DNA from 3 places in the uncultured Exiguobacterium sp. genome. Region 2 is predicted to be linked to each of the others. Evidence: predicted binding sites of a transcription regulator. Region 2 holds the regulator's gene; each other region holds the start of a gene.
What was found. Region 2 encodes Rex, which represses fermentation and respiration genes when NADH is low (regulators of the CRP and FNR family bind a similar motif). Its sites were predicted from a motif close to TTGTGAAATATTTCACAA; they were not measured.

Region 1 (9,996 bases), 1.6 Mb from region 2:
ATTGAACGATTACGCGTAGGCGTGACGGGTGAGTCAGACGCGTCTTTTCGATCGTTCATCTCTAAAGAACTGAAGAAGGGGAAAGTATATGCGCGGTACGATCGTTTATCAGAGACACCGACGATGAAAGACGAATCAAGCTCCGTCTATGCTTTACTCGTACCTCTTTTGACTGGTAAAGAACGTTCTTTTGTACTCAATCGTCTGCAAGAGATTGAGACAACGAATGCTAAAGAGACGCACGTGTTTGACGTTCTGAATAAAGCCGTCATTTTAAAAGAATTTGAATAAGAAAAAGCTGGAACGAATTTTTCCGTTTCCAGCTTTTAGTTTGCTTGTGATTACTTGATATCGCGTTTTTCTTGCTCTTCTTTCGACGATTTGCTTTTTGCGTCGAACTCTGAACGTGTCATGACATCTTCGACATGCATGTTGATTTCGACGACATCGAGTCCTGTCATATCATGGACTGATTTTTTGATTTTCGTTACAGCGTCTTGGAAGATCGATGGGATGTTTTTGCCGTACTCGACGATGACTTTTAAGTCGAGTGCGACTTGTCGTTCGCCGACTTCTGCGTCGATGCCTTTTGTGATATCTTCCGTGCTCCGGAAACGATCTGTCAATCCACTCATGAAGCCACCGCTCATTGAGAGGATGCCTTTGACATCATTTGATGCGATACCGGCGATTTTTTTAATGACTTGATCTTCGAATGTGAGTTTGTTTTCGCGCACTACTTCGTTTTCGTTTTGTTTAGTGTTGATTTCGTTAGCCATGAGAAATCTCTCCTTTTAGTGTAAGTTGAATGATTTTTTATTCTCTGTATGCTCAATCCCGTTGAAAGAATTGAATCCATCCCTCGACATCTAGCGCATTATCCCGCCACTGACCAATCAAGTAACCGATTGTTGCGAATACGATGATCAACAACGTCGGTCCAAAACCGATCGTCAAGAACAAGGTGGCGAGGATCAGTCCGACTAGCCCGCCGAGTAGACGGTAGCGATACGGACGAAGTGCTTCGCTCGTTTTCATGATCTTCCTCCTCTCGTATCTTAGACGACGCGTTCAGACGTTTTTGTCTTCGTGTCACTGATCCGGACGCGCGTTTTCGTTACAGGTAGTTCAAGCAACGATTCGACTGCATGTTTGGCACGTTCTTGAATATCTTTGCCGATAGTCGGCAAGCCCTCTTGACCAAAGACGGAACAATCAACTTCAAGAGCGACGGTTTCTTTTTTCGAGTGAATGTCCGCGTTGACGCGTGGAGAACGTACGCCGTTGATACCACGAATCGACTCGAGTGCTGTTCGTTCAATCGTTTGTTTTGAGATCGTGATGTTTCCGTCACCCGTTTGAATCAGGAGACGTTGTCCTTTTGAACGACTGAGTAGTCCAGTGAATAATAGAATGACAAATACGAATGCTAGGAAGCCACCAAGTGATAAAATCGTGTAGCTATACCATTGTTGATCTTGCCACTGTTCAATCAAAGGACTGAGTCGTGGAACATCATAGACGCCAAGTACTAATAGACCGACGCTGACTAAACCGAGAATGCCGATTAGGACGAGTAGAAAACGATTAAATCCGTTCATGTTACACCTCTCCTTTCTGTCGTTAAAATGTTTTAACGTGATTGTTCTACACATGAAATATTATGTGTATGGTGAGAATATTCCCGCTCAAACGAACTCGAAACATAAAAATACACTTTTGTAAAAAAGACTATTTATTCTGAAAATTAATCTGTTTATTAGAAAAATAGTAGATAAAATACGGCTTTATGCATTAAATTCAAGAATGTTATGATGTCCGAAGGGATTAAGCGTTCGCGAAAAATGTTTATCATGAATATTATTTAATGTCAATATAGAAAAAGATAGACATCAAAAACTCCTCTCATGCGGTCATGAGAGGAGAAATAGACGCTTATTTTTCGATTTTCGGTACTTTTACAATGTAATAGACCGTACTTAAGATCAAGAAAGCGATCCCGATCAAGATTGAAACGCGTGTCTCATCGTTGAACAACATCCCGACGAGCACTATGATAAGTGCGCCGATTGACAGATAGTTCGTCACTGGTGCACCAGGCATCTTGAACGGATGTGACGCTGTCCGTTCACTTTCAAGTTTACGATACCGGATATGACTGATTAAAATCGCGAACCACGGTACCATCCCTGGTAGTACCGAAGCACTGTAGACATACACGAAGATGTTCGTATCCTTCCCGAGAACGAGTGGGAGGACGATGTCGAGAATGACACCGAAGAAAATTCCGATTGAAATGGCGAGGACCGTATAGAGTGGAATTCCACGTTTGTTGACTTTCAAGAAGAAAGACGGAACTTGTTCTTTTTCAGCCAATGCGTAGATCATCCGACTCGCGCTGAAGATTCCTGAATTACAACCAGATAAAGCAGCCGTGATGACGACGAAGTTGATGATACCGGCAGCGATCGTGACACCGACCTTCGCAAATGTCGCAACGAACGGGCTTCCGAGATCGGACAACTCGTTCCACGGATACACCGTGACGATGATGAAGATGGATCCGACGTAGAAAATTAAAATGCGCCAGACGACACCATTGATCGCCTTCGTGATGTTCTTCTCTGGATCTTTCGTTTCTCCAGCTGTCACGCCGATCAACTCAACACCGATATAAGAGGCGAAGACGATCGAGAGCGCAAAGAAGAAGCCGGTGAAACCATTTGCGAAAAATCCACCGTTCGCCCAAAGGTTTGAGAAGCCGACCGGATTTCCGTCATTCCCTAGACCGAAGAAGATGATGCCAAATCCAGCGACGATCATTAGAAGAATCGTCATTACTTTGATTGAGGCGAACCAGAACTCGAGTTCACCGAACATCTTGACGGAAGCGAGGTTCGCAAGCGTCAAGAGAATGATGACGACGACCCCTGGAATCCAAGTCGGTAGTTCCGGCCACCAGAAGCGTAAGTATGTTCCAACAGCAATGACTTCACTCATCCCGACGACGACCCAGTTGAAGATGTTACTGCTTGCTGTCAAAAAACCAGCAGCTGGATGGATATAATCGTTTGCGAACTTTGCGTACGATCCACTATGAGGATGGGTGTAGACCATCTCACCGAGTGCCCGCATGATGAAAAAGATAAAAACTCCGGCTAGCATGTACGCAAGTAAGACCGATGGACCTGTCCAAGCGATCGTACTGGATGCCCCGAGGAAGAGACCCACACCAATCGTTCCTCCGAGCGCAATCATTTGTACCTGTCGTGCTGTTAAATCTCGTTTCAAATTCGAACTCATCATTTCCCCCAAAAAAATTCTGTGACGTCATAATGTTCAGACAACTTGTCGTAAGAACTATAAAGCTGAGTATACTATCCTCGGATAGGACACGGCTAGTCTTTTTGAAAATTTGAAATAGAGTTTTCAGAAATTAGATAATTATGAAACAAACATGTAACAGCTTTCATTCGCCCATGAGTAGAGTATCAAGTCGCTGACCTAGTCTACCAACATACAAATGCTCAGCGGTCGCTAAGACAATCAAATCATCACGCATTGTAAGGTCGCCTGACAGGGAAATTCCTTGTTCGGTCATGAAACGAATCGAGCGAATGCTTTTAAAAAGTGTTCCGCTTCGTTCCAGGAGTTTTGCTTCCTCAGTGTTTGTGGCAAGTAGATAGTCACCGTACCGGGCGAACTGAGAAAAGGTAATCGTTGGTGCCTCACAAACGAGATCGTCCTCTTGATCAATACGAACGAAACGATAATCGGAATAATAAAAAAACCAGACCTCTGTTGAGGAGCAGACGTTCAAAGCATAACAATCATCGATCGGATATTGCCGATTTTTATACTGCACTTCCCCTGTATCGTCAAAAGCGACCAGACCGAAGGCACCGTTTGAACTGGTCACGGCATCAGCATAGATACCTTCATCAAAATAACTGACCCAAATCCAGCCTTGTTCATCGATTTGCATGTTTTGAATACCGTCGTCTAAACAAAAGCTATTCAGTAACTGACCTTGAGGATCATAGATAAAGGCGTTCGGCAACCATGTACCGTCGATATCATCGTCACAACGGGAAGCGACGAGTAACAGACGTCCATCCGGAAAACGATCAACGAGAGAAAAGTCGATGTCGTTTCTTTCGACGATCGTCGTCTTTCGCCAGTCATCCTTCAATTGATGAATGGAAAGAACGTGCTTTTCACGAGATTCATTGATTGTTTCTTCAACGATTAAAATATGTCCGTCGACAGTGATGCCAGTCGCAACCGGACGTCCTGTGCGATAGGATGCAGTCAAACGACGTAGTGGAAAATGGGCGAGCGGGGATGTGAGCATGGCAGGACCTCCTGTTTGTTGTAAAAAAACAGTCCGTCGACAGACAGACTGATTGATGGTTTAAACCGACCGTTGACGGCGTTTATAGAAGAAATAGACGATGATTAAGACGACAGCAGCAATCAACACACCATTCGTATATGGTGCGGCGACTTCCTTGATCGAGCGCCAGTTCGTTCCGAGCGTCTCCCCAAGATAGAGAAACAAAATCGACCATGGAATGATGGCAAGAACCGTGTAAAGTGAAAACTTCGTTTGATCCATTTTTGCAAGACCAGCCGGAATCGAGATGGCATGGCGGACGACAGGGATGAAGCGTGCGCCGAAGATGACACCTTGACCGTACTTCAAGAACCAGCGTTCAGCTAAATCCAGATGATGTTCAGAAATTAGAATATACTTTCCGTACTTTAGGATCAATGGACGACCGCCGTAGCGAGCGAACCAGTATAAGAACAGTTGCGACAGCAATCCGCCAATAACAGCGGCTACGACAGCGAGCGGCCAGCCGATCGTTCCTTGAGAGATCATGAATCCACCGTATGAGAGGACGATTTCGCTTGGTATGATTTCAATCATCAACCCGAGGGCGATACCGAAATATCCGAGATCGGCAAGCGAAAGTAAAATCTGGTTGACGATTTGAGATAACACGTAAGACAACTCCTTTATAATCAGTACATTCTTTTATTTTAGAGAACCAACGATCAAATGAAAAGGAAAAAAACGGAGACAATTTAAAAGACGGATTCGCCATGAACGCGAACCCGTCTCATTTTTATAATACGACCGCAGCGATCGTACCGAAGATGATCAAAGGAATATTGTAGTGCAGGAACGTCGGGATGACGGTTTCCCGCATGTGATCGTGCTGACCATCTGCATTCAGACCACTCGTTGGTCCGAGTGTCGAGTCTGACGCGGGGCTACCAGCGTCACCGAGCGCACCAGCAGTCCCGATGATAGCAATCGTTGCTTCTAAGCTGAAGCCGTACTGAATGCAAAGTGGAACGAAGATGGCAGCGATGATTGGAACAGTCGAGAAACTCGAACCGATGCCCATCGTGACGAGAAGACCGATCAAGAGCATGACGAAAGCAGCAACGAGTTGGGAATCACCCATTAATGCTTTTGAGTTCTCTACGAGCGGCTCGATATCACCCGTTTTACGCAAGACGTTCGAGAATCCGTTTGCTGAAATCATAACGAATCCGATGAATGACATCATCCGCATACCACGTGTAATGACGTCATCTGCTTCACTGAATCGAACGAGACGAAGCAACAAGAAGAGAATCAAACCAGTCGTCGCAGCAAGAATCATCGATTCTGTCTGCAGTTGAACAATCAACGTCGCGATGACGACAACACCACTTAAGATCAGTTTCGTCTTCGTGATGACCGGAATTTCATAATCGTCCGGGGCGATATCACGAATTTCATATGTCCGCTCTTTCCGGTACGTATAAAGACCGATCAAGAGACCGACGACCATTCCAAGTGCTGGAATCGCCATCGCTTCGATGACGGATGCACCTGTTGTATCAAGACCATTGGCTTTCAGGTTTTTCAGCAAAATCTGATTCAAATAGATATCTCCGAATCCGACCGGTAAAAACATGTACGGTGTGACGAGACCGAATGTCATGATGATCGCAATCCGGCGTCGGTCGATCTTCAACTGAGAAAAAAGACCAAGCAATGGTGGAATGATGATCGGAATGAAAGCGATGTGAATCGGTAAAGCATTTTGTGAACTGATTGCGAGTAACAGAATCGCAAACAAGATAAATCCTTTTAACTTTTTGACTGAAGCGGCACTTGCGTTACCGCGTGAACGCTCGATCAATGCGTGCGCGAGCGCATCCGGTAAGCCCGTTTTTGAGAGAGCAACGGCAAATGCGCCAAGCATCGCATAGCTAAGGGCGATCTCGGCCCCGTCGCCAAGACCACCTGCGAACGCTTCGGTTGTTTTCGTTAAATCAAGCCCACCGACGAGACCACCGGCAAACGCACTGATGATCATCGCGAGCACGATGTGGACGCGGAAAATCGCTAAGATGAATAGTAAAAAGACGGCAAACAATACGGCGTTAATCATTCAGTAAAACCACACTTTCTTTTGTTATCACTGCACTATACTAAAGTATCTTACAGCCATGTTGGAACACTGTCAAGGGTAAAAGTCTGACCTCGTAGAAAAGGACTTCACAATACACTTTTGCGCTTTTCATAAAAGGTCACACTCTTTTATACCCGGAAGTATAAGGTGAAAAGCGCATGGATTACTCAAAAAAACGTGCCATCCTTCTCTGTTACGAGAAAATGGCACGTTATCTTTAAGTTCAGACGACGTATAGCATCTGAATCTATTTGCGTTTCTTCTATAGAGAGTGATCAGCAATCGACGACGTCAAGTTTACCAGTTCCTGGATCGATGACGAGTCCGTGGACGTTCGTCCCAGGTGGTAGTAATGGGTGGTTCTTCACAAGGTTGACCGAGTGGGCGACGCTTTCTTGAACTGACGTGAAACCACGCAACCATTGATTCAAATCAACACCAGATACTTCGAGTGTGTGAAGAATCTGTTGGTCGATGCCCCGATCCTTCATTTCACTGATCATGTGTTTAGGATCAATCGTGCTCATGCCGCAGTCGTGGTGACCGATGACGACGACTTCTTCAGCACCAAGAGCATACAACGCGACGAGAATCGAGCGCATGACGGAACCAAATGGGTGCGATAGGATAGCACCGGCATTTTTGATGATCTTCGCATCCCCGTTCTTAAGACCAAGTGCGTGTGGGAGGAGTTCCGTCAAGCGGGCATCCATACACGTCAGGATGACGACCTTTTTGTCTGGGAACTTATCCGAGACGAACTGCTCATACTGTTTTTCGGCGACGAATCGCTCGTTGAAGGCTAGCATTTCCTGTACAACTGACATTCAAGTGTCCTCCTTTAGTGGTAGCTCTTAATATGTACCCCATATCAGAATACAAGATGATGAAACGGCTATCAAGTCACGAAAATGCGAGGTGTGACAAATCGCACACATTTATGTACATGAAGCAAAACGATGAAAAAGAAGAATTTACAACAGTTGTAAACGCTATCAAAGGTGTGAGGGAATTCACAGGATGGTCATGCACAAAACAGGAAAAAGGGGTTATGATTGATTTGTGAAGGAAAGCACAAACTATTGAAAAACAGCTTGGCATTCCTGACATAATGGTTGGCAAATCAAACTCAGATTCGTTCCACGACAGGGAGGAAACCACTCATGGCTGTGAAAGAAAAAACAAAATCGACGGTAACGCCGGTCGAACAAGCAGTTGGACAAATCGTTGAAAAAGGGCAACGTGCATTACAAGAATTATTGACATTCGATCAAGAAAAAATCGACAAGATCGTCCGGGATATGGCACTTGCCGGACTCGAACGGCACGTCGAACTCGCTCGTCTCGCAGCAGAAGAGACGGGACGCGGTGTCTTTGAAGATAAGATGATTAAAAATATGTTTGCGACAGAATACATCTATAACAGTCTACGTCATGAAAAAACAGTCGGGATTTTAGAAGAGGATGTCCAAAACGGCATCACCTATATCGCTGAACCCGTCGGTGTCGTCTGTGGTGTCACACCGGTCACGAACCCGACATCAACGACGATGTTCAAAGCATTGATTGCGATCAAGACACGCAACCCGATCGTCTTCGCGTTCCACCCATCGGCACAACGGTGTTCCGTCGAAGCAGCGAAAACACTCCGTGACGCAGCCATCAAAGCCGGGGCACCGAAAGACTGTATTCAATGGGTCGAAGAACCATCACTTGAAGCAACGAAAGTCTTGATGAACCATGAAAAAATCGCCATGGTCCTTGCGACAGGTGGAGCAGGAATGGTCAAATCAGCGTATTCAACAGGTAAACCGGCACTCGGTGTTGGACCAGGGAATGTTCCGTGTTACATCGAACAGTCTGCGAAAGTCAAACGGGCAGTCAGTGATCTCGTTCTCTCAAAAACGTTTGATAACGGGATGATTTGTGCGTCTGAGCAAGCCGTCATCGTCGACCAAGAGATTTATGCGACAGTTCGTGCGGAAATGGAAGCACTCGGTTGTTACTTCTGTACACCGGAAGAAAAACAACGCCTTGAATCACTCGTCATCAAAACCGATACGTGTGCCGTCAACGCGGACATCGTCGGGAAACCTGCGACATGGATCGCAGAAAAAGCCGGCATCGATGTTCCGGAAACAACAGTCATGCTCGTCGCGGAACTCGAGCACGTCGGAGCGGCAGAACCACTGTCTCATGAAAAACTGAGTCCGGTCCTCGGTGCGTACCGCGTTGCATCGACCGAAGAAGCGTTCACGATTGCCGAACAGATGCTTGAGATCGGTGGTCTCGGTCATACGGCCGTCATTCATACGACAAACGATGATTTAATGACAGCGTTCGGACTCCGCATGAAAGCCTGCCGGATCCTCGTCAACAGTCCATCTGCTCATGGCGGAATTGGTGATCTGTACAACGAGTTGACACCATCACTTACACTCGGTTGTGGATCATACGGGAAAAACTCTGTATCTGAAAACGTGACAGCGAAACACTTACTCAACGTCAAAAAGGTGGCGAGACGACGCGTGAACATGCAATGGTTCAAGGTTCCTGAAAAAATCTACTTCGAAAAGAACTCTGTTCAGTACTTGCGGTCGATGACTGACGTATCACGTGTCATGATCGTGACGGATCCAACGATGGTACAGTTCGGGTATGCCGATAAAGTGATTCAAAACTTACCGCAGTCCGTCAGTTACCGGATCTTTGACCAAGTCGAACCAGATCCATCCGTGACGACTGTTCAGACAGGTGCTCAAGCGATGCGTGACTTTAAACCCGACTTGATCATTGCTCTCGGTGGTGGTTCAGCGATGGATGCCGCAAAAGGAATGTGGCTCTTCTACGAACAACCGAATGAAACGTTCTCGAACTTACGTCAAAAATTCCTCGATATCCGCAAACGGGCATATCAATTCCCGACACTTGGTCGTCAAGCGAAGTTCGTCGCGATTCCGACGACTTCTGGTACAGGTTCAGAAGTGACACCGTTCACCGTCATTACGGATAAAGAGAAAAACGTCAAATACCCGATTGCTGACTATGCGTTGACGCCTGACGTCGCAATCGTTGATCCAGAATTCGTCATGACCGTCCCAGCTTCAATTACTGCTGATACCGGAATGGATGTTTTGACGCATGCGACAGAAGCATACGTCTCGGTGCTTGCGAACGACTACACGGATGGACTGGCACTGAAAGCAATCAAGATGATCTTCGATTACTTGCCACGAGCATATGCTAACGGATCAGACGCCGAAGCACGCGAAAAAGTGCATAACGCGTCAACGATGGCAGGGATGGCATTCGCGAACGCCTTCCTCGGCATCAACCACTCGATCGCGCACAAAATCGGTGGCGAATTCCATACACCACACGGACGGACGAACGCGATCCTGATGCCACACGTCATTCGCTATAATGCGTCACGCCCAACAAAACTAGCAGCATTCCCGAAATACGAATCATTCGTCGCCGATGAACGGTATGCCGACATTGCACGCTACCTCGGTCTTCC
Region 2 (9,996 bases):
ATGATGCCGCTGGGGAAGCATATGATAAAGTTGCTCGAACGTTGAAGTTACCGTATCCAGGTGGTCCACGAATCGATCAATTGGCACAGACCGGTCAGGATACGTTTCATTTTCCGCGTGTCTGGCTCGAGAAGGATTCGTATGACTTTAGCTTCAGCGGTTTGAAGTCAGCAGTCATCAATGCCGTGCATAACGCCGAACAACGGGGAGAAACGATTATCCCGGAAGATTTAGCCGCGAGTTTCCAAGCGAGCGTCGTCGAGGTACTCGTGACGAAGGCGGTCCGTGCCGTGAAGGATAAAGGGGGACGTCAACTGTTGCTTGCTGGTGGCGTCGCTGCCAACAAAGGATTACGTCAAGGTCTCGAAGCAGCGTGTGCGAAGGAAGGAATCGATCTCGTCATTCCGCCGATGCACCTGTGTGGAGACAATGCGGCGATGATTGGAGCAGCTGCGATTCATCCATATCGCGCGTTACGCCATTCGACACTTGCCATGAACGCAGAACCTGGGCTAGATTTAAAGTAAGGAATCCGAACAACTTGGGGGAAATGGAATGAAAAAAGTCATCATCGCATTGTTAGCGGTACTGGTCATCGTCGCGATCGGACTTCAGATCCGAGAAATCGTCAACGCATACCAAGTCGCCTATAAGGAAGAACTCGTACCCGATAAGAAAGCGGTCGAGACGAATACGAAACAACGTCCACTTTATGAAATCGGACGAGCAGAAGGGGAAAAGACCCGGATTCAAAAGTTATATGCTTTTGATCAGACAGTCAATGGTAAGCTCACTAACGTCGTCATCGTCGATCGGAAGTATGGTTTAACGAACAAGGCGAGTGATGATTATTTCACGATTGCTCCCGGAACACCGGTGACAGATCAAGAGAAGAAGTCATTTGAACCGATGATTCAAAAGATGGATGCGGAACAGGTCCAAGCAGAAGTAATCTCGAAGCATGAGGTGACGGCTGTTGAGAACAATAAAAAACGGACTGTGACGTTATTTAAGGTCTTCTATAAAGATACGGATCAAAACGAATACCTCTTCTTTATTGAAAAAGAGGGCGGGCTGAAACTCGATTTATTCAAGAAGGGCTACTCACGTCTTTCGAATTACTAAATCCATGAAAACAGCGGATTCCTAAACAGGAGTCCGCTGTTGTTCGTTCATTGCCATTCAGTGATACCCGTCAAGTCATCATAGATACGATCGGGATCGAGATTCAATTCCTCAACCGGAAGTCCATTTCGATTGATCCATGCCGTTTTGAAGCCGAAACTCTTTGCCCCGGTGATGTCCCAACCGTTCGAGGACATGAAAAGGATCTCCTCGCGTTTTAGACCGAGTGTATTTAACGCATGCATATAAGAAGCAGGTGCTGGTTTATATTGTTTAATGTCATCGACACTGACGAGATGTTCGAACCGATCGGCTAAGCCTGACTGTTCGATCAGCGGATCGAGCATATCATGGGAACCATTCGAGAAGACGACCAGACGCTTATCCGCCATCGTCTCGAGAACGGAGCTGACTTCAGGATACACATCAAGCGTCAGGTACGTCTCCATTAAGGTCGTGATTTGTTCCTCGGTCACATGGAGCTTCAGTTCGAGTAACGTATAGCGGAGGGCATCTTGTGTCACTTGGCTGAACGGCACGTATTGCCCGTTCAATTGCCGGAGGAAAGAGTACTCCAGTTGTTTCGCCCGCCAGCGTTTGCTGATCGCTTCTCCGTGATCCGGATACAGCGCTTCGGCTTGTTCTTTGACGGAATGGACATCGAATAATGTACCGTAGACGTCAAAGACGAGTGCTTGAATCGTCATAAAACATTCATCTCACTTTCATAGAGTCTGCTTTAACGATTCCCTTACAGTACGGATTCAAACGACACTCAAGCATGAACCTGTTGTAAAAAGCGATGAAACGTTTGCGCGAACGCACGACAAGCGGCTTGTTTCTCCGGGGTATTCGGATCAAACTCAATTTTCAAGCCATCGGTGACGATTGTCGCACCGGCTTCTTTTAACGCTCCTTCGATCAAATCAACGGCTGCGCAGTACTTCGGATAATCAAGATCCCCCGAACCAAAAGCAGCCGCCGGTATCCCGTCTAAGGATTGTTCGCGGAGTTCCTCAACGAAGTCTTCTGCTTCATACGGTAAATCACCGTCTCCCCACGTATATGAGCCGAGTAAAAGACCATCAAAACGTGATAAGTCCTCCCCGACGAATTGATCCAGTTCCGTGATCGTCACTTTGACATCGTGTTGCTCGAGTTCATGTTGAATGAGCGAGACGATATCTTCCGTATTCCCGGACATGCTGACGAATCCAATCGCGATATGCATGCATCTTCCTCCTTTCACTGTACTTCTCTACTTTAATTGATAATGATTATCAATGTCAAAGGACATATAAAAAAGCACCTTCCGAAGAAGATGCTTTTCTATACATTAGTCTTGTAGTTCGGCCCATTCCTCAATGGAACGAATGACCGGTTCGAGTTGGCGCCCTTTGTCGGTCAAACTGTATTGAATCTTAATCGGACGATCGGGAATGACAGTCCGGATGACGATGCCTTCCGCTTCGAGCTCCTTCATACGTTCCGTGAGCATACGACCTGATAATTCGGGAATGGCATCTTGAATCTCATTGAAACGACATGTCTTCGTCAACAAGTGGCGTAAGATCAGACCTGTCCATTTCTTACCTAAGATTTCAAAGGCATGTTCGACTTTGGGACAAAGAGCCGGTTGGATTGCGACTTCTTCCATCAGCACTCATCCTTTCTATAGTTGTAGTATACCCGCTTCTGCTAAAAAAATCGAATCATTTTACTTAATGTAACAAAAAGAACTAAAACAAATCTATTTACTTTTAGTAAGTGATAGGATATAGTCTGTTTATCGAGTTACTTAAAGTAACTAAAATACATTAGGTAAAAGGAGAAGAGAGAAATGATGGATACAGGACTTTTAATCATTCGTTTAATCATTGGCTTAACGTTTGCTGCACACGGGACACAAAAATTATTTGGTTGGTTCGGCGGACACGGAATCGCTGGAACAGGCGGTTGGTTCGAATCAATCGGCATGAAGCCAGGGAAGGCACTCGCGATTACAGCAGGTCTTGCTGAATTGATCGGCGGCTTGTTGTTTGCAGGAGGTGTGTTCCTCTGGATCGCAGCACTCCTCATCGTCGGATCGATGCTTGTCGCAATCGTTAAAGTACATGGTGCGAATGGTTACTGGGTGACTCAGAACGGGTACGAATACAACATGGCATTGATCGTCATCGCGCTTGGTGTAGCGATGATCGGTGCTGGAGACTACTCACTCGCTGCACTCATCGGGTGAAGAAAAAGGTGGGTCATTCATGAAGTTTGAGGCATCAACGCTTAGCGCAAAAGACAATTATAAATTACTGATCGGAAGCATCATTCCGCGTCCAATCGCCTTCGTGACAACGCAAGGAGAAGACGGGACGGTCAACGCCGCACCGTTTTCCTTCTTTACGGTCGCTTCAAGCAGTCCGCCGCAACTGGTGATCGCCGTACAACGGACGGATCAGGGGCAGAAGGATACGGCACGTAACATCTTAGCGAAACAAAGTTATGTCATCCATATCGTCAGCGAAGAGATCGTCGACGCAGTCAATGAGACAGCAGCGCCACTTGCTTACGGTGAAAGTGAGCTTAAGCGGACGGATTTAACACTCGTCGATAGTGACGCAATCGAAGTACCGGGAATCGCGGAAGCGAAAATTCGCTTCGAGATGCGCTTGACGCAACACGTCGAGCTAGAAGGTGCCGATCTTTTGATTGGGGAAGTACTGCGCTATCACGTCGCGGATGAACTCGTCGAGTCGTTCCGGATTGACGCGGCAGGTCTGAAGGCTGTCGCTCGTTTAGCAGGAAATGATTATGCGACGATCGGGAAGACGTTTACGATTGCTCGACCGACAAAATGATGGAAGTGTGAATGCCTGATTCATCGTCCGATCCATTCTGACGACGAACGTTTCGATTCAAACAAAAGGAGTGGAGATTCCGGTAGCTAGACCGGTCTCTCCACTCCTTTTTCTTATATCGCACCTCTAATGAGTTAATTAAACTTCAAGGTTGCGGATCAATTTCGTTTGAAGAGGCTTCAAGACCATGACGTTTACTGTACTGATAGCCATCAAGTAAATAGAACACGATGGCCAGCGCCCAGATTCCGACGCAGCTGATCAAGAAAGCGATGAGCGGTGAGACCCTACCATAATACGATAGGATCAACGGATCATTGAGCTCGACGAATAGCTGTGTCGTCAGAAGCGTACAACAGAGTCCCGAGAGTAGACTGACGAGAAGACCACTCCATGTCTGGATGACGAGACCGATCATACATGAGATGAGGATGAACAATAAGTAAACGGCATTAAAGGCATCCGGTCGGATAAAGACGGATACATAATCGGCATACAACGGCACGAAATAGAGAACACCGGATAGTAATCCTAAGATGAGGTTAATGAAAAAACTTTTCGTCCGCATCAGTGTTGATTCTCCCATCGTTCCATCAATTCCAGTAGATCAACGTCGATTTGATCACGTTCTGCTGAAAGAGCTGTCGCTTTCGGAATGTCATTAAAGACTTCTGGTTCACAGAGTAATTGTTCGATTTCCGCTGAACGTTGTTCAAGCCGCTCGATATCTTGTTCGAGTTGTTCGATTTGCTGGCGGCGCTTGCGCTCTTCTTTCTGTGCTTCCTTGTCGATTGTCTTCGAAGCCGTGACTTTTGCTGCTTTTGCTTCCTCGGCTTCAAGACGAGCGATCTCTTCTTGCTCGGCTTTCTTCTCCATGTAATATGAATAATCGCCGAGGTATTCTGCCACACCCGTTTCACTCATCTCGATGACACGAGTCGCGATTCGATCGATGAAGTAACGGTCGTGAGAAACGAATAACAACGTCCCTTCATAGTCAACGAGCGCGTTCTCAAGGACCATCTTCGAATCCAGATCCAAGTGGTTCGTCGGCTCATCGAGGACGAGGACGTTCGTTTTCCGGAGTTTCAGTTTCGCAAGTGCGAGACGTCCGCGTTCGCCACCGGATAGCTCATGGACGATCTTAAAGACATCATCGCCACTAAATAGAAATTGCCCGAGGACGGAACGGACTTCTTGTTCGCGCATCAGTGGCCATTCGTTCCAAATCTCATCGATGACACGATTCCGGTCATTGAGTTCCGCCTGCTCTTGATCGTAATACCCGATCGAGACGCCGGTTCCGAAACGGAAATCACCGAAGAGGGGACGTAAGCGGCCGACGAGGACTTTTAAGAGCGTTGACTTTCCGATTCCATTCGGTCCGACGAGTGCCAGTGATTCGCCGCGTTGCAAGCGGAACGTGATGTCTTTTGAGACAGCTTCTTCGTAACCGATCGCCAATTGATTGACTTGAAGAACGTCATTCCCACTCTGTTTTTCGATCGGGAAGGACAGGACCGTACTGCGTTCATCTCCATCTGGCCGATCGAGCCGGTCGACCTTCTCGAGTCGTTTTCGGACACTTTGTGCACGTTTCGTCGTCGTCGCCCGGGCGATGTTGCGTTGAATGAAGTCCTGCATCTTCGCGATCTCTTCTTGCTGCTGTTCGAACTGCTTCATTTCCTGATCGTACAAGGCCGCTTTTTGCTCCAAGTACTTTGTATAGTTCCCAGTGAACTTACGACAGACATTGCGAGAGAGCTCATAGACGACATTGACGACTTGGTCGAGGAAGTACCGGTCGTGCGAGACGATCAGGACGGCACCACGATAACCACCGAGGTAACTTTCGAGCCAAGCGAGTGTATCGATATCGAGGTGGTTCGTTGGCTCATCAAGAATAAGAAGCTCTGGTGCTTGCAGGAGCATCTTCGCTAAGGCGAGACGTGTCCGTTGACCACCGGATAACGTCTGGATCCGGCGCGAGTAATCGTCCGGATAAAAGCGCATGCCATGCAGGACAGAGCGGATATTCGCTTCAAACTGATAACCACCGGCTTCTGAGAAGTCGTGTTGTGCTTGGTCATATGTCTTCAAGAGACGATCGTAAGCGACCGGGTCGTTCAAGATATGATCCATGCCCATCTCGATTTCCATCCGGCGCAGTGTCCGTTCTTGTTCCTGTAAATGTTCGAAGACAGTCAGCATCTCGTTCCAGATCGTCTCATTCGATTCGAGACCACTGTCTTGTGCGAGATAACCGATTTTGACATCCTTGCCTTTCATGATGTCACCCGAGTCATGACTGAGTTCGCCAGCAATGATTTTGAGCAAAGTCGATTTACCGGCACCATTTCGTCCGACGAGCGCAATCCGGTCCCGCTCTTGTACTTCCAATTTGATATTTTCTAAAATCGGCTCGACGCCGAATGATTTCGAGAGTTGGTTGACTTGTAAGAGTATCATTTCCATCCATCCTTCCACCCTTTAGTCTATCACGAACAAAAGCGCGAGGTCCTGCGGAATATATTATTTGTGACTATATGTGAAGTGGTTTACAATCAAGAAGAGTAGAAAGCTTTTTGCAAAGATTTGGGTGCCACGATGGATGTGGCCGAAGGGGGAACTGCAGGATGAATGGACCAGACACAAAAATTCCACAAGCGACAGCAAAACGGTTGCCGCTATATTATCGCTTCATCCAAAGTTTATACAATTCAGGCAAGCTCCGCGTCTCTTCTGCTGAGTTAAGCGAGGCGGTGAAGGTTGATTCAGCAACGATTCGTCGCGATTTTTCCTACTTTGGGGCATTAGGGAAGAAGGGATATGGATATAACGTTCAACATCTGTTAACGTTTTTCCGCAAAACCTTGAATCAAGATGAGGTGACGAATGTTGCCTTAATTGGGGTCGGTCATCTCGGAACAGCGTTTGCAAATTATAACTTTTTAAAGAATAATAGTACTCGGATAGTCGTTGCGTTTGATGCGGACGAAGAGAAGGTCGGAACAACGACGCATGACGTTCCAATCTATCATGTTTCGGACATGAAAGAACAAATCGAAGCGAATCAGGTCGATGTCGCCATCTTGACGGTTCCATCCCAGTTCGCACAGTCAGTAGCGGATGAGTTAGTCGAGTATGGTGTGACAGGCATCCTGAACTTTACGCCTGCGCGGTTGAACGTGCCAGCGAGCGTCCGGGTCCATCACATCGATTTATCGATCGAGTTGCAGTCGTTAGTTTATTTCATGAAGCATTATTCGCAATCAGCTGAAGGAGTGAAATCATAATGGAAAACCTTATCCCGCTCACGCTAGGTATCGGACCTGCGAGTATCGGATTAATCGCTGTCGTCGCGTTGATCATCTTCGGACCGAAGAAGTTACCGGAATTCGGTCGTGCTGCCGGTCAGACATTGAAAGAGTTCAAAAATGCTACGAACGGCATCATGGACGACGATAAAAAGGACGAACCGAAAGAGAAGTGATTGAATCATGACGGTTGATCAAGAACAAAGCATGACGTCGCACCTGGACGAACTGCGTAAGCGGATCGTCTGGTCGCTCCTCATCGTCGTCGTCCTGTTCGCTGTCGCATTTCCGCTCGTCCGACCGCTCGTCCGTTTTTTACAAGCGGACTTAAAAGAGCTCGGTATCGGATTAAATGCCTTCAACGTCGCCGATCCTTTAATGTTGTATTTGAATCTTGCGTTCATTATCGCGCTGATTTTAGCGTCACCGTTCTGGATGTATCAGCTGTGGGCATTCGTCCGACCAGGGCTTTATGAAAAGGAACAAAAAGCAACACTGACGTATATTCCAGTCATCTTCTTTCTATTTTTGGCTGGTGTAGCCTTCTCGTATTTCTGGTTGCTTCCCTTCTTGCTCGAAGTCTCAACGGATCTCGGGAAAGAATTGGGGATCGAGCAAGTCATCGGAGTCGAAAACTATTTCAGTTTCCTCATCCGGTTGACGATGCCGTTCGGTCTTCTCTTCCAATTGCCGGTCGTGACGATGTTCCTGACACGTCTTGGTCTTGTGACGCCATATTTCATGCGAAAGAATCGGAAATATGCGTATTTCGCGTTGTTCGTCGTTGCGGCATTGATCGCACCACCAGACGTGACGTCACACTTGATGATCTCGGTGCCATTGTTCGTTCTCTATGAAATCAGTATCTTAATTTCTGCGCGAACGTACAAAAAGGTCTTGATCCTCGAGCAACAGGCAGAGCTTGAACGACAGGCGGATTTGATGCGTGAATTGAATAAATGAATCGTGAATTCCTTCCAGCCATTTCGGGAGGAATTCTTTTTTATGAAAGCGTTACGTTTATATTGATAAAGCAGTTAGCGATGCGTATACTAAAGATAATTCATGGGGGCTTAGCTCAGCTGGGAGAGCGTTTGGCTGGCAGCCAAAAGGTCGTCGGTTCGATCCCGATAGTCTCCACCAAATTCGTATATTTCAAACTCTTGAGAATTCAAGAGTTTTTTTGTTGTTCTCAAAATATGGAGATGTAATATAATGTGGCAATAAAAACAAATAATTATATAAAACAGACAGAACTGAATTGTTTATTTCCATCTATTTCATTAAACTAAATATACAGAATTTTCGTTTAAATGTTTTGTTGGTAACATCATTATAGTTTTTTAGAAAAGGGGAAAAGAAGCATGAAGAAGGAAATCGCACTCTTGGCAGCTGTCTTGATGACATCTTCCAACTTGGTCAGCGCTCAAGGAGCACTGTCCTCGCAAGACAAGTCAAGTGGTCAAAAGCCGCACGCCCTCTCACTTAAGAAAACAGGGCAGGAGAAGGTGTATAAGCAGTCTGACAAGGTCCGCGTCGTCATCGAGATGGAGCAAAAGCCAGCGATTCAAATCGCACAGGCGCAAAATAAGCGGTATAGCACATTGAGCAATGCCGAAAAAGAATCCATTAAGGAACGTCTCGTCACTGTTCAGAAATCAGTCAAGTCTGCTATCGCGAAACAAGCGATTCCGGTGACATATAAAGAAAGCTTTACGACAGTTTTGAACGGTTTTAGTGGAGAAGTAAAGTTCGGGGATATTCAAGATATTAAGAAGTTAGATGGGGTCAAGGATGTACATATCGCGCACGAATACGCACGACCAAAAGCTGATAAAGGCGCTAAGCCGGATATGTTATATAGCAAGGACATGGTCAATGCGAAAGAGACATGGCAGGATTACGGTTTCAAAGGGGAAGGAACGATCGTAGCGGTCATTGACACGGGAATTGACCCGTCGCATAAAGACATGGTTTTGAGCCCGGAAACGAAGGTGGATTTAACAGCTTCTAAAGTTGAGAGTGCCAAAGAAACAAAAGGCTTAAAAGGAAAGTATTTCACAGAAAAAGTCCCATACGGCTATAACTATGCCGATCACGATAGTGAAATCCGTGATTTAGGCGCAGGCGCATCGATGCACGGAATGCACGTTGCGGGTACGGTCGGTGCCAATGGAGACGAAGCAAATGGCGGGATCAAAGGTGTCGCGCCAGAAACACAGCTGCTTGCCATGAAGGTATTCGGAAATGATCCAGGCATGCCATCGACATTCAGTGATATTTACATCAAAGCGATCGATGATGCGATCGCACTCGGAGCCGATGTCATCAACATGAGTCTCGGTTCAACAGCATCGTTCGTCAACGCGGATGACCCAGAGCAACGGGCGATCGTCAACGCGATGAACAACGGCATCTTATGTGCGATCTCTGCTGGAAACTCGGCATTCACAGGACATGGTGCAGGCAATCCGTATACAGCGAATCCTGACATTGGAGTCGTAGGATCTCCAGGGTTGATCAGCCAAGCGCTACAAGTTGCTTCTTTAGAGAATACGAAATTGACGCTTGAAGGTATGGCGCTAACGATTGACGGACAGGATGCTGGGTATTTGGCATACCAAAAACAGGACTCGCCGAATCCGATTAAGGTATTCAATAAGGAAAAGCAAGACGTCATTTATGTCGGCGATGGTCAAGCA
Region 3 (9,996 bases), on a different contig from region 2:
GAATATCATGCCTACCATGATGCTTTGACTAGTATCGGCAACCGTCGTTCCTTAGAACGAGATTTCTCAAATCAACTACTCAAGATGAGTTATCTTGCCTTAGTCGACTTAGATGGATTCAAGCAAGTCAATGATACGTATGGTCACGAGGCAGGAGATTATGTATTGATCGAGGTTGCGAAGCGATTGAGCGACCATACGAATTCCTCAGAATCGGTGTATCGCCTCGGTGGAGATGAGTTCGCGATCCTCTTACACGCCGATGATGAACTGTCCTTACGTCGAAAATGCAAGTCCTTCTTGCAATTTTTAAGACGTCCTTACGTCTATAAAGGACAATCCTTATTCGTTTCCGCAAGCATTGGTGTGACCTCGTGTCATAAGGCTGATCTTGAAACATGCTTAAAGCAAGCCGATCTTGCCATGTATCGCGTGAAACATCGGGATAAAAACGATGTCGCCCTATATCGAGCAGATTCATGAAAAAAACCTAGAATACGTTGACCATAATCGGATCATGTATTCTAGGTTTTTTCGATTATTCTTCTGGTCTTGGTGCAATATTGCCTTCTTCGATATCGAGGAGTAAGTCGATCAATTCCGCACAAAATTCAGGATACTGACGAAGCAAAGCGTCTTCTCCCACTTCATCCACGAAGTCCGTCAACAAAGCAAGAACTTCTGGTACTAATGCGCGTGCTACCTTCATGTAGGCAATCGCAAAGCGCCACTTCGCAGAAATATAGAGCAGTTTCCCAATCAACAGATCCCCCGGTTCGACTTCAATCTCCGCCAAATCGGTTTGATACGTCTGTTTTGACATTAAATCAACGACACCATCCGCCTCGACTTGAAATAGCGAAGGCATCGGGTCGGCTAATCCACGCAAGGCGCGATAGAGACTAGGTGATAGCTCTTCTTTTACCTGCTCGAGAAACCGACCGTGTGGTGTTTTTCCTTGATCATCCGTTTCATAAAAGATCGCCCAGTCAACGAACAAGTCTCGGAACAATTCAGCATCTTTTAAATACCAACGTCCTTCCGTCGCAATTTCTTCAATGAAAGCGACCCAATCCGTACTCCGCGCTGTCGCTGCTTCTTGATACATTTTCTTCAAGGCTGCGTTCATTTCCGCTTCAGAAACCGTCGTCGGAAACGGAATTACTTTTCGATCGTTCTTCATTTCGATCGCCCTTTCCGGTGAGGAGTAGCCGGTCTTTTAATCGTCTGAGGTGCTGTGAATTCACGTTTCGGAATGACTTCCCCACGGTAAATTTCCATCGCTTCCATCTCGACTCCCATTTGCTTCGCAAGTGTTTTTAAGTGTTTTAAGTCTTGATCCGTAACAAGAGCAAGTACCATACCGTTTGCGTTTCCACGTCCCGTCCGACCTGAACGGTGTACGAAATCGTCAAGCGACTCCGGCAAATCATAATGGACGACATGCGTGACTGCTTCGATATCTAACCCACGTGCCGCAAGACCTGTCGTGACGAGTAAAGGAAACTCTCCCTTTTTATAAGAACGCAATGTCTCCATCCGCTCTCGTTTGCCTTTTTCAGCGTCTAAAATCCGGTATTTCAATGAGAATTTACTCAACTCGCCATTCAATGGTCCGAGGAAGGAACGGTTATTGATGAATGTCAGTACTTTTGATCCTTGCATGTTCGCCAGACGACGTAACAATTCCGGCTTCTGACGGCGTGAAGTCTCCAAATAACCGAATGTCACTTGTGTGCTGACGGCACGCTCAACTCGAATCGTCTCAGGGTTGTTTGCAAGCGTCCGTCCCCATTCCGCTGTTCGTTCTGGTAATGTCGCTGAGACGAATGCTAACTGACGATCGCGTAGTGCACTGTTTGCGATTCGCGTCGCCGAGTCACTCATACCACTCTCATAGATTTGATCCGCTTCGTCCAAGACGATCAATTTCACCTTATGCATCTTCAGCTTCTTCGAATCGATCAACTCGACAAGGCGCCCCGGTGTTCCGACGATGATTTGCGGTTTTTTCTTCAATCGTTCATATTGTCGTTTTAATTCAACACCACCAATGAATGCACCGGATTTGATACCACTTCCTTGAGCAAACAATTGAATGACTTGATGAATTTGCATGACGAGTTCCCGTGTGGGTGCCGTGATCACGACTTGCACGTGAGGTTCTTCTACTTCAATCTTTTCTAAAGCTGGAATGACATAGGCTAGCGTCTTCCCTGTTCCTGTCGGCGCTTCAGCAAGGACATCTTTTCCTTCGCGCAACAACGGAATCGCTTGTTCTTGAACAGGCATTAACTCGGTAAAGCGCGCCCGTTCCCATGCTTCCTGTAAAAATGGTTTTGTAAAGTTCATATCGATTTCTCCTACTCTCTTAATTCCATCATGCCGTTACGTATTCGACATGATCTCCTGATACATCACGGTATCCCCGTAATGTCTGTGTATATTCATTTCCTGCGTCGAGCAATCGAATATGGAATCGAATCTCGCTTTCACCGGCTTCTTCTTCTAAAATTTCGAATCCTTGGATGACACGATCCTGTAATTCTGCAGCGAGTGCCGGGTACTCCGCAAGACTCGCATACGTCGCTTTTACGTCAACCGGACGACGAACAAGCGCAATCCAATACGATTCATCATAGCCGATAAAGTCTTCATAATCAAAATCATCTTCAAACCGAATCCAGAATCCATCATTTTCGAATTCCGTGATCATTCCCGTTCGCGTTGAACCGTCCGATCCGATTTTCAGCGAGACCCAGTCTCCTGACTGATACTCTCCTTGTTGTGTTAATGATACATACTCCATTTGGCACACCTCCACGTTCTATATTCCCTTTTTCATTGTCAACGATACGTCCTAAAAACACAAGATGCCGTAACGTGACATTCCTCACAGTTTCAACTGTTCTAGTAGACCTTTTTCAAATCAACTCATACAGTTTCTAAAAAACCTTGGATTAGCAGTCTCAAACTGTTTTTCGTGAACTATGTTCATATGAATACAGAAATAAGGAAAGCCCGTCATATCAACGTTTGTTCACTTGTTAAAACATTCACATGAACGTAAAGGGAATCTCTCTTTCCTTTTGTTACACTATTCACATAAGGAACTGATCATTAGCTCAATATTAAAGGAGTGGTATCCATGTTATTAGAAAAAACAAGTGCCTGGACAAGCTTTACGTCCGGTGAATGGGTAAAAGCGATCGATGTCGCAGATTTCATTCGACTCAACCGCACGGAATATACAGGAGATGATCACTTTTTAGTCGGTCCGACGCAAGCGACGGAACGGCTCTGGCAACAAATTCTACAGCTGACGAATGAAGAACGCCAACGTGGTGGTGTGTATGCGGTCGATGCCAAGACACCCTCAACGATCCTATCACATGATGCAGGGTATCTTGATCTCTCCCTTGAAAAAATCGTCGGTTTACAGACAGACGAACCGTTTAAACGTTCGATTCATCCGAACGGTGGGATTCGGATGGTGAATGATGCCTTAGCTGCGTATGGTTTTGAAGCAGACGAGACTGTGACGAAAACCTTCAGCGAATACCGGAAGACACATAACCAAGGGGTTTTTGATGCTTATACCCCTGAGATGCGCGCCGCGCGTAAAGCCGGTATCATCACCGGATTACCAGATGCTTACGGACGCGGACGGATCATCGGTGACTATCGTCGTGTCGCTTTATATGGAACAGCGCGCTTGATTGAAGATCGGAAGCGGGACTTAAAGGCGCGTGGTGGATTCCTCTCTGAATCGATGATCCGCGACCGCGAAGAGATGAATGAACAATTACGTGCGTTGAAGGAGCTAACTGAGCTTGGAACTCGCTATGGTTTTGACCTGTCGCGTCCGGCGGAAACCGCACAGGAAGCATTCCAGTGGGTCTACCTTGCTTATCTCGCTGCCATCAAGGAGCAAAACGGAGCAGCCATGTCACTCGGTCGCGTCTCGACGTTCCTTGATATTTATGTCGAACGTGATCTTGCGACAGGTCGATTGACCGAAGAGACCGCACAAGAACTCGTCGATCATTTCGTCATGAAGCTTCGGATCGTTAAGTTCTTACGGACACCGGACTACAACGATCTGTTCTCAGGTGATCCGACGTGGGTAACGGAATCCATCGGTGGAATGAGTGAAGATGGGCGATCAAACGTCACGAAAAGTTCATTCCGCTTCCTGCACACGCTCTCGACACTCGGTCCGGCGCCGGAACCGAATCTAACCGTTCTCTGGTCTACTCAGCTTCCACGCGGATTCAAGGAATTCTGTGCGAAGATGTCGATCGTATCGAGCTCGATTCAGTATGAAAACGATGATTTGATGTTACCGGTTTATGGAGATGATTACGGCATCGCTTGCTGTGTCTCCGCGATGCGAATCGGGAAACAGATGCAGTTCTTCGGCGCACGGGCAAACCTAGCAAAAGCATTACTCTATACGATCAATGGCGGAATGGACGAGAAGCTCAAAATTCAAGTCGCCCCAGCAAGTCCATTGATGCTTGATGAAGTACTCGATTACGAAACCGTTATGGCGGCTTATGATCGTCAACTCGATTGGCTCGCAGAACTGTACGTCAACACATTGAATGTCATCCACTACATGCATGATAAATACAGCTACGAACGGATTGAAATGGCGTTACACGATCCGGAAATCTTACGAACGATGGCATGCGGTATCGCTGGTTTGTCGGTTGTCGCTGACAGTTTATCTGCCATCCGTTACGCAACAGTTCGTCCAATCCGAGATACGGATGGGATTGCAGTTGATTTCAAGATCGAAGGCGAGTTTCCGAAGTTCGGGAATAACGATGAACGGGTGGATCAGATGGCGGTCGATCTCGTCACACTGTTTATGGAGAAAATTCGTAAACATCCAACGTATCGCAATGCCCTCCCGACACAGTCTGTTCTAACGATTACTTCAAACGTCGTCTATGGTAAAAAGACAGGAAATACGCCAGATGGACGCCGTGCGGGTGAACCATTCGCACCGGGTGCTAATCCGATGCATGGACGTGACACTAGAGGAGCTGTCGCCGCACTGACATCTGTCGGAAAATTACCGTATGAACATGCGCTCGATGGTATTTCGTACACGTTCTCGATCGTTCCAAAAGCACTTGGTAAGGATGAGGCCACACGTATTCGCAATACGGTCGGATTACTTGACGGATATATGGGTGGTACGACTTCAAAGGGACACCATTTGAATGTTAACGTCTTTGACCGTGAGACGTTACTCGATGCCATGGAGCATCCAGAACAATATCCGCAGTTAACGATTCGGGTATCCGGTTATGCCGTCAACTTCATTAAACTGACGCGTGAACAACAGATCGACGTCATCAATCGAACGTTCCACGGTTCTCTCTAAAATGATGTGTAGTATGTGAAAGGAAGTGAGCAGGATGACCTATGGTATGATCCATTCCGTTGAGTCATGTGGAACAGTCGATGGTCCTGGCATTCGATTCATCGTCTTTACGCAAGGATGCCCACTACGGTGTCAATACTGTCATAACGTAGATACATGGGAGTTCGGTTGCGGACGGCGTGTCTCAGCAGACGAAGTCGTAAAAGAAGCGATCAGCTATCGCTCCTTTTTCGAGGCAACGGGTGGCGGAATCACCTTCTCTGGAGGTGAACCACTCGCTCAGCCAGAATTCTTGGAGGCTGCTTTAACAGAAGCGAAGCGGCATGGACTGCATACGGTCATCGATACCGCGGGATCCGTCGTCCCGAAAAACATCGATGCCATTCTCGATGCGACGGATTTGGTACTGCTTGATATTAAACATATCGACGATGCCGCTTGTCGCGTCTTGACTGGACGAAGTAACGCTAATACACTCGCCTTCGCAAAACGCCTAGCCGAGCGAAACATTCCGGTCTGGATTCGCCATGTCCTCGTTCCAGGTATTACGATGTCAGAACATTTCCTACGTCAGACCGGCGAGTTCATCCGGACGCTCGGAAACGTCGAGCGCGTCGAAGTACTCCCGTATCATCAACTCGGTGTCTATAAGTGGGAAAACCTCGGTCTTGCCTATCCGTTAACTGATGTACTTCCCCCTTCATCAGAAGAAACGGATACTGCGCAAACACTACTTGAATCGTACTTGTGTTAACGTTTCCAGTTTGTTACAATAACGCCATAGACTATGAACAGGAGGTACAACACCGAAATGAAGCAATCACTCGTACACGTCGCTTGATGAATGAAATCATCTCTTTCGCAATGCAGTTGCGGATGTCTGACGCTACGAGTCTGCTCTTTTTCGGTGTGACCAGTCTTCGGTCATTGCCTTCTTTGAGTTACACTCCTGCACACCATCCGCTCGCTTCGGATGGTGTGTTTTTCATTTCATCTTATCGGAAATGAACGCTAAAGGAGCTGCTTTTATGCCTACTGAAACACTTACGATTCAACACCTATCGATGGACTACGACGAACGACGTCTTTTTTCAAATGTCTCTTTTCATATTCATGCTGGCGAACATGTCGCTCTGATTGGTCCGAATGGCATCGGAAAAACGACACTGTTACACTTGATTGCTGACCAACTTCAGCCGACTGACGGTTCGATCAAGCGTCATTACAAACAGCTTGGTCTCTTATCCCAACACTTCCTGCCCGGTGATAGAACCGTTCTTGATGTCGTCGAACGAGCAGATGCGGTTCGTTATCAACTTCGCGCTAATGCCATGAATGGTGACTTGACCATCTATCAACAAGCACTCGATCAGGACGCTTTCTCGCTTGAAGCAGATGCAGCACGTGTCTTAAAAGAAGTCAAATTAGAGGAAGTGCTTTGGACACACAAAGTATCGAGTTTAAGCGGTGGTGAACAAACACGCCTCCAACTTGCCTGTCTACTTCTGTCACGACCTGATTTCATCATTCTCGATGAACCGACGAATCATCTGGATCAAGAGACACTCGAGTGGCTCACGGAGTGGGTCAACACGTCACGTACCTCGATTCTCTATGTCTCACACGAACGATTCTTCATCGACGCAACGGCTGATGCCGTCATTGAATTATCCGAATCAGGGGCAACACGATACAGCGGAAACTATCAGTCCTATAAAGAACAAAAAGAGCATCAAGCTTTGTCGCAGCAACGCGCGTACGAAAAACAAGAACGTACCCGCAAAGAGCTGACACGCATGATTCAAGGATACCGGCAATGGCACCAAAAAGCTTCGAATCAAGCCGGCGAACGAGATCCGTACGCAAAAAAGAAAGCTGCTAAACATGCGACGAAAGTCAAAGCAAAGGAACAACAGCTCGAGCGTCTACTCGAGGATCGTGTACAAAAACCACAAGTTGCACCGACTGTTCACGTCGCATTCGAACATGAAGCGATTCGTGCGAAGCGAATGCTTTCGTTCGAACGTGTCTCGTTTAGACACGCGACGAAATCGATCCTAAACGATATTTCGTTTACGGTAGAACGTGGCGATCGAATTGCTGTCATCGGACCGAATGGAAGCGGGAAAACGACCTTACTACGACTCATCGAGGGTGAATATGCCCCTCATCAAGGGAATGTGATCCGCCATCCTCGATTGAAGACCGGTTATTTTTCACAAGCCCTTTCCCATTTACCGGCATCAGGGACGTTGTTAGAGGCACTGCTCGAGCTCGGTACGATGAGTGAAACGGATGCCCGGACATTGCTTGCCTGTTTTTTATTCCGGCGTGATGATGTCTACCGGTCGATTGCCGACGCCAGTATGGGTGAGAAATGCCGGATTGCCTTCTTACGCCTATATTTTTCTGGTGCTCACTTGCTTATCCTCGACGAACCGACCAACTATTTGGATCTTGCGACTCGTGAACAAATCGAAGCCGCACTCGATGTTTTCCCTGGTGAGCTCCTCTTCGTCTCTCACGATCGTTATTTTACTGATCGGCTGTCGAATCGGACGTTTGATTTAACGACTGGATTCAACGATCATCCGGTCGGAACAGCCACGGTACGAAACGCGCGCCGAAGTGACCCTGAAGCGATTCAATCCGACTTACATCGTCTTGATGCTTTAACGGGTAACGTGCCGTTCCATACAGAAACAAATGATTCACTTTCAGAAGAATAACGAGAAAAAGCATCTGCATAGAAAAAGAGACTCCTTTTTCCGTTGCAGATGCTTTTCATATTTCAATCGTATTATCGCTTTTGATACTTCACTTTCGTATGCGCTTGAGCCTGCTTGTGGATTTTTTTCCACTTTTCTTTCTCCGCCGCCTGCAACGCTACGTTTTGCTTGCGTTCCGCATAGGCGATTTCTCGTTTTAGCTTGACGAAGCTGTTCCAGCGCTCAGCAGCTAGTGTGCCATCTTCTAAAGCTATCCGAACGGCACATCCTGGTTCCTTATCATGTTCACAGTCTCGGAAACGACAGTTTTCAGCAAGCTCCTCAATATCGGAAAACGTCGACGATAAACCGTCACTTCCATCCCATAAGGCCAATTCTCGCATTCCCGGTGTATCGACGAGCAATAGACCGTTCGATAGTCGTTTCAGTTCGCGATGCGTCGTCGTGTGACGTCCACGTTCATCATCTTCTCGTACGCCACCCGTCTCCATTAACTGTTCTCCAGCTAAAGCATTGACGAGCGTCGACTTTCCGACGCCGGACGATCCGACTAACACGATCGTCTGCTTGATTTGTAACTGTTCACGCAACTCCTCTAATCCGTCACCCGTCAAAGAATCAACGGCAAGGATCGGTGTTCCGAACGCGATTGCTTCAACAGCCTGCAGTTTCGTTTCAATCGACGGCATCAAACTTTTTTTCGTCAGGACGATGATTGGTGTCACCCCTGCGTCCCAAGCAACCGTTAAATAACGTTCCAGTCGACGGACGTTGAAGTCATGTCCAAAAGCCATGACGAGCAAGGCGACGTCGACATTCGCGCAGATGATTTGTTCCTCGGTCTCCGTTCCTGCCGCTTTTCGGGAAAATTGAGAAGATCGTGGCAAGACACGTTCGATCCGTCCCTTCCCCGGTTCTCGTTCTGTTTGGATGATCCAGTCTCCAACCGCCGGCAATTCAGCTTTCGTTTCCGATTGAAAACGCAACTTACCAGACAGTTCACTTAGCGATTCTCCTGTTTCCGTCATGACTCGATAATGTGTTTGATAGACGGCTGTGATTCGTCCTAATCGTTCTGTTCCTATCGTTTCGTAGACAGGTGGTGTACCCCATTCGTTCAAATGGTTTCCTCCTCTGGTTTAAGGGAGGGAAACCCCTCCCTGGTTTCCGACACATGTTACTTGGTTTACGTTGATTGTTGCACTCATCAACATCACTCCTCTCGATTCGATTCCCTTATAGAGTATCACATGAATCATTAGTCCTGATAGCGCTTCCCTTAAAGTCAGACCTTTTCTCCGCCTTAAGCCCGAGAGCAAATACGGTCCAAAGAGTGTCGTCGGAATAGAAGTACTCCCGTATCATAAAGGTATCAACACAAGGGAGGCTTCCTCATGAAGCAATCGAAAGGAAAACAATTGGTGATGATTCTCGCCGGACTGGCGTTACTTGCCGTCGTCATCGGAACATTACCGCATATGATCGGACTTGGCTTAGGGGCGTTACTCGCGTTCTACTCGATCAGCAAATTCATGCAATCGAACAAATGGCCAGCGAAACTCGGCTTCGGATTTCTAGCAGCCATCGGAATCGGACTTGCCCTCTCGAACATCTGGGCAGTCATTGGAATTGCAGCAGCCATCGCACTGTACGTCGGTTACATGCGTATGAAACTACAACGTGTCAATGTCCAAGATCTCTTTAACCGTCGCCGTACATCAACGACGCATTTCGAAGCAGACTGGAAAGACTTAGACGAAAAACGATTCTAAATTCAAAGGAATAACCCTATACCATTTGCCACTTCCAAGGAGGAACTTTTCATGAAAAACGTATTTGATCAACTCAATGATTTTGCATCACAAATGA

Region 1: adhE (bifunctional acetaldehyde-CoA/alcohol dehydrogenase) is a predicted target of Rex. The motif match lies at 7,537-7,554, and genes of this name have one in related genera.
Region 3: pflB (formate C-acetyltransferase) is a predicted target of Rex. The motif match lies at 3,045-3,062, and genes of this name have one in related genera.

The regions. Positions count from the first base shown of each region.
Region 1 is NZ_CAXYJR010000005.1:1,598,973-1,608,968, reverse strand. It holds gene ACHWTJ_RS10310 (hypothetical protein) at 1-291, shown strand, start outside; gene ACHWTJ_RS10305 (Asp23/Gls24 family envelope stress response protein) at 342-779, opposite strand; gene ACHWTJ_RS10300 (DUF2273 domain-containing protein) at 832-1,038, opposite strand; gene amaP (alkaline shock response membrane anchor protein AmaP) at 1,059-1,601, opposite strand; gene ACHWTJ_RS10290 (amino acid permease) at 1,936-3,306, opposite strand; gene ACHWTJ_RS10285 (hypothetical protein) at 3,470-4,354, opposite strand; gene ACHWTJ_RS10280 (DedA family protein) at 4,415-5,008, opposite strand; gene ACHWTJ_RS10275 (Na+/H+ antiporter family protein) at 5,133-6,452, opposite strand; gene ACHWTJ_RS10270 (beta-class carbonic anhydrase) at 6,752-7,303, opposite strand; gene adhE (bifunctional acetaldehyde-CoA/alcohol dehydrogenase) at 7,640-9,996, shown strand, end outside.
Region 2 is NZ_CAXYJR010000005.1:3,162-13,157, forward strand. It holds gene tsaD (tRNA (adenosine(37)-N6)-threonylcarbamoyltransferase complex transferase subunit TsaD) at 1-527, shown strand, start outside; gene ACHWTJ_RS01880 (hypothetical protein) at 556-1,125, shown strand; gene ACHWTJ_RS01885 (haloacid dehalogenase type II) at 1,173-1,832, opposite strand; gene ACHWTJ_RS01890 (flavodoxin) at 1,901-2,356, opposite strand; gene ACHWTJ_RS01895 (helix-turn-helix domain-containing protein) at 2,462-2,782, opposite strand; gene ACHWTJ_RS01900 (DoxX family protein) at 2,966-3,364, shown strand; gene ACHWTJ_RS01905 (flavin reductase family protein) at 3,384-3,977, shown strand; gene ACHWTJ_RS01910 (hypothetical protein) at 4,123-4,545, opposite strand; gene ACHWTJ_RS01915 (ABC-F family ATP-binding cassette domain-containing protein) at 4,545-6,446, opposite strand; gene ACHWTJ_RS01920 (redox-sensing transcriptional repressor Rex) at 6,614-7,273, shown strand; gene ACHWTJ_RS01925 (twin-arginine translocase TatA/TatE family subunit) at 7,273-7,470, shown strand; gene tatC (twin-arginine translocase subunit TatC) at 7,478-8,257, shown strand; tRNA gene ACHWTJ_RS01935 (tRNA-Ala) at 8,362-8,437, shown strand; gene ACHWTJ_RS01940 (S8 family serine peptidase) at 8,659-9,996, shown strand, end outside.
Region 3 is NZ_CAXYJR010000002.1:161,147-171,142, reverse strand. It holds gene ACHWTJ_RS01075 (GGDEF domain-containing protein) at 1-483, shown strand, start outside; gene ACHWTJ_RS01070 (hypothetical protein) at 539-1,183, opposite strand; gene ACHWTJ_RS01065 (DEAD/DEAH box helicase) at 1,180-2,352, opposite strand; gene ACHWTJ_RS01060 (hypothetical protein) at 2,381-2,809, opposite strand; gene pflB (formate C-acetyltransferase) at 3,149-5,398, shown strand; gene pflA (pyruvate formate-lyase-activating protein) at 5,433-6,152, shown strand; gene abc-f (ribosomal protection-like ABC-F family protein) at 6,427-8,127, shown strand; gene rsgA (ribosome small subunit-dependent GTPase A) at 8,199-9,248, opposite strand; gene ACHWTJ_RS01035 (hypothetical protein) at 9,522-9,899, shown strand; gene ACHWTJ_RS01030 (hypothetical protein) at 9,951-9,996, shown strand, end outside.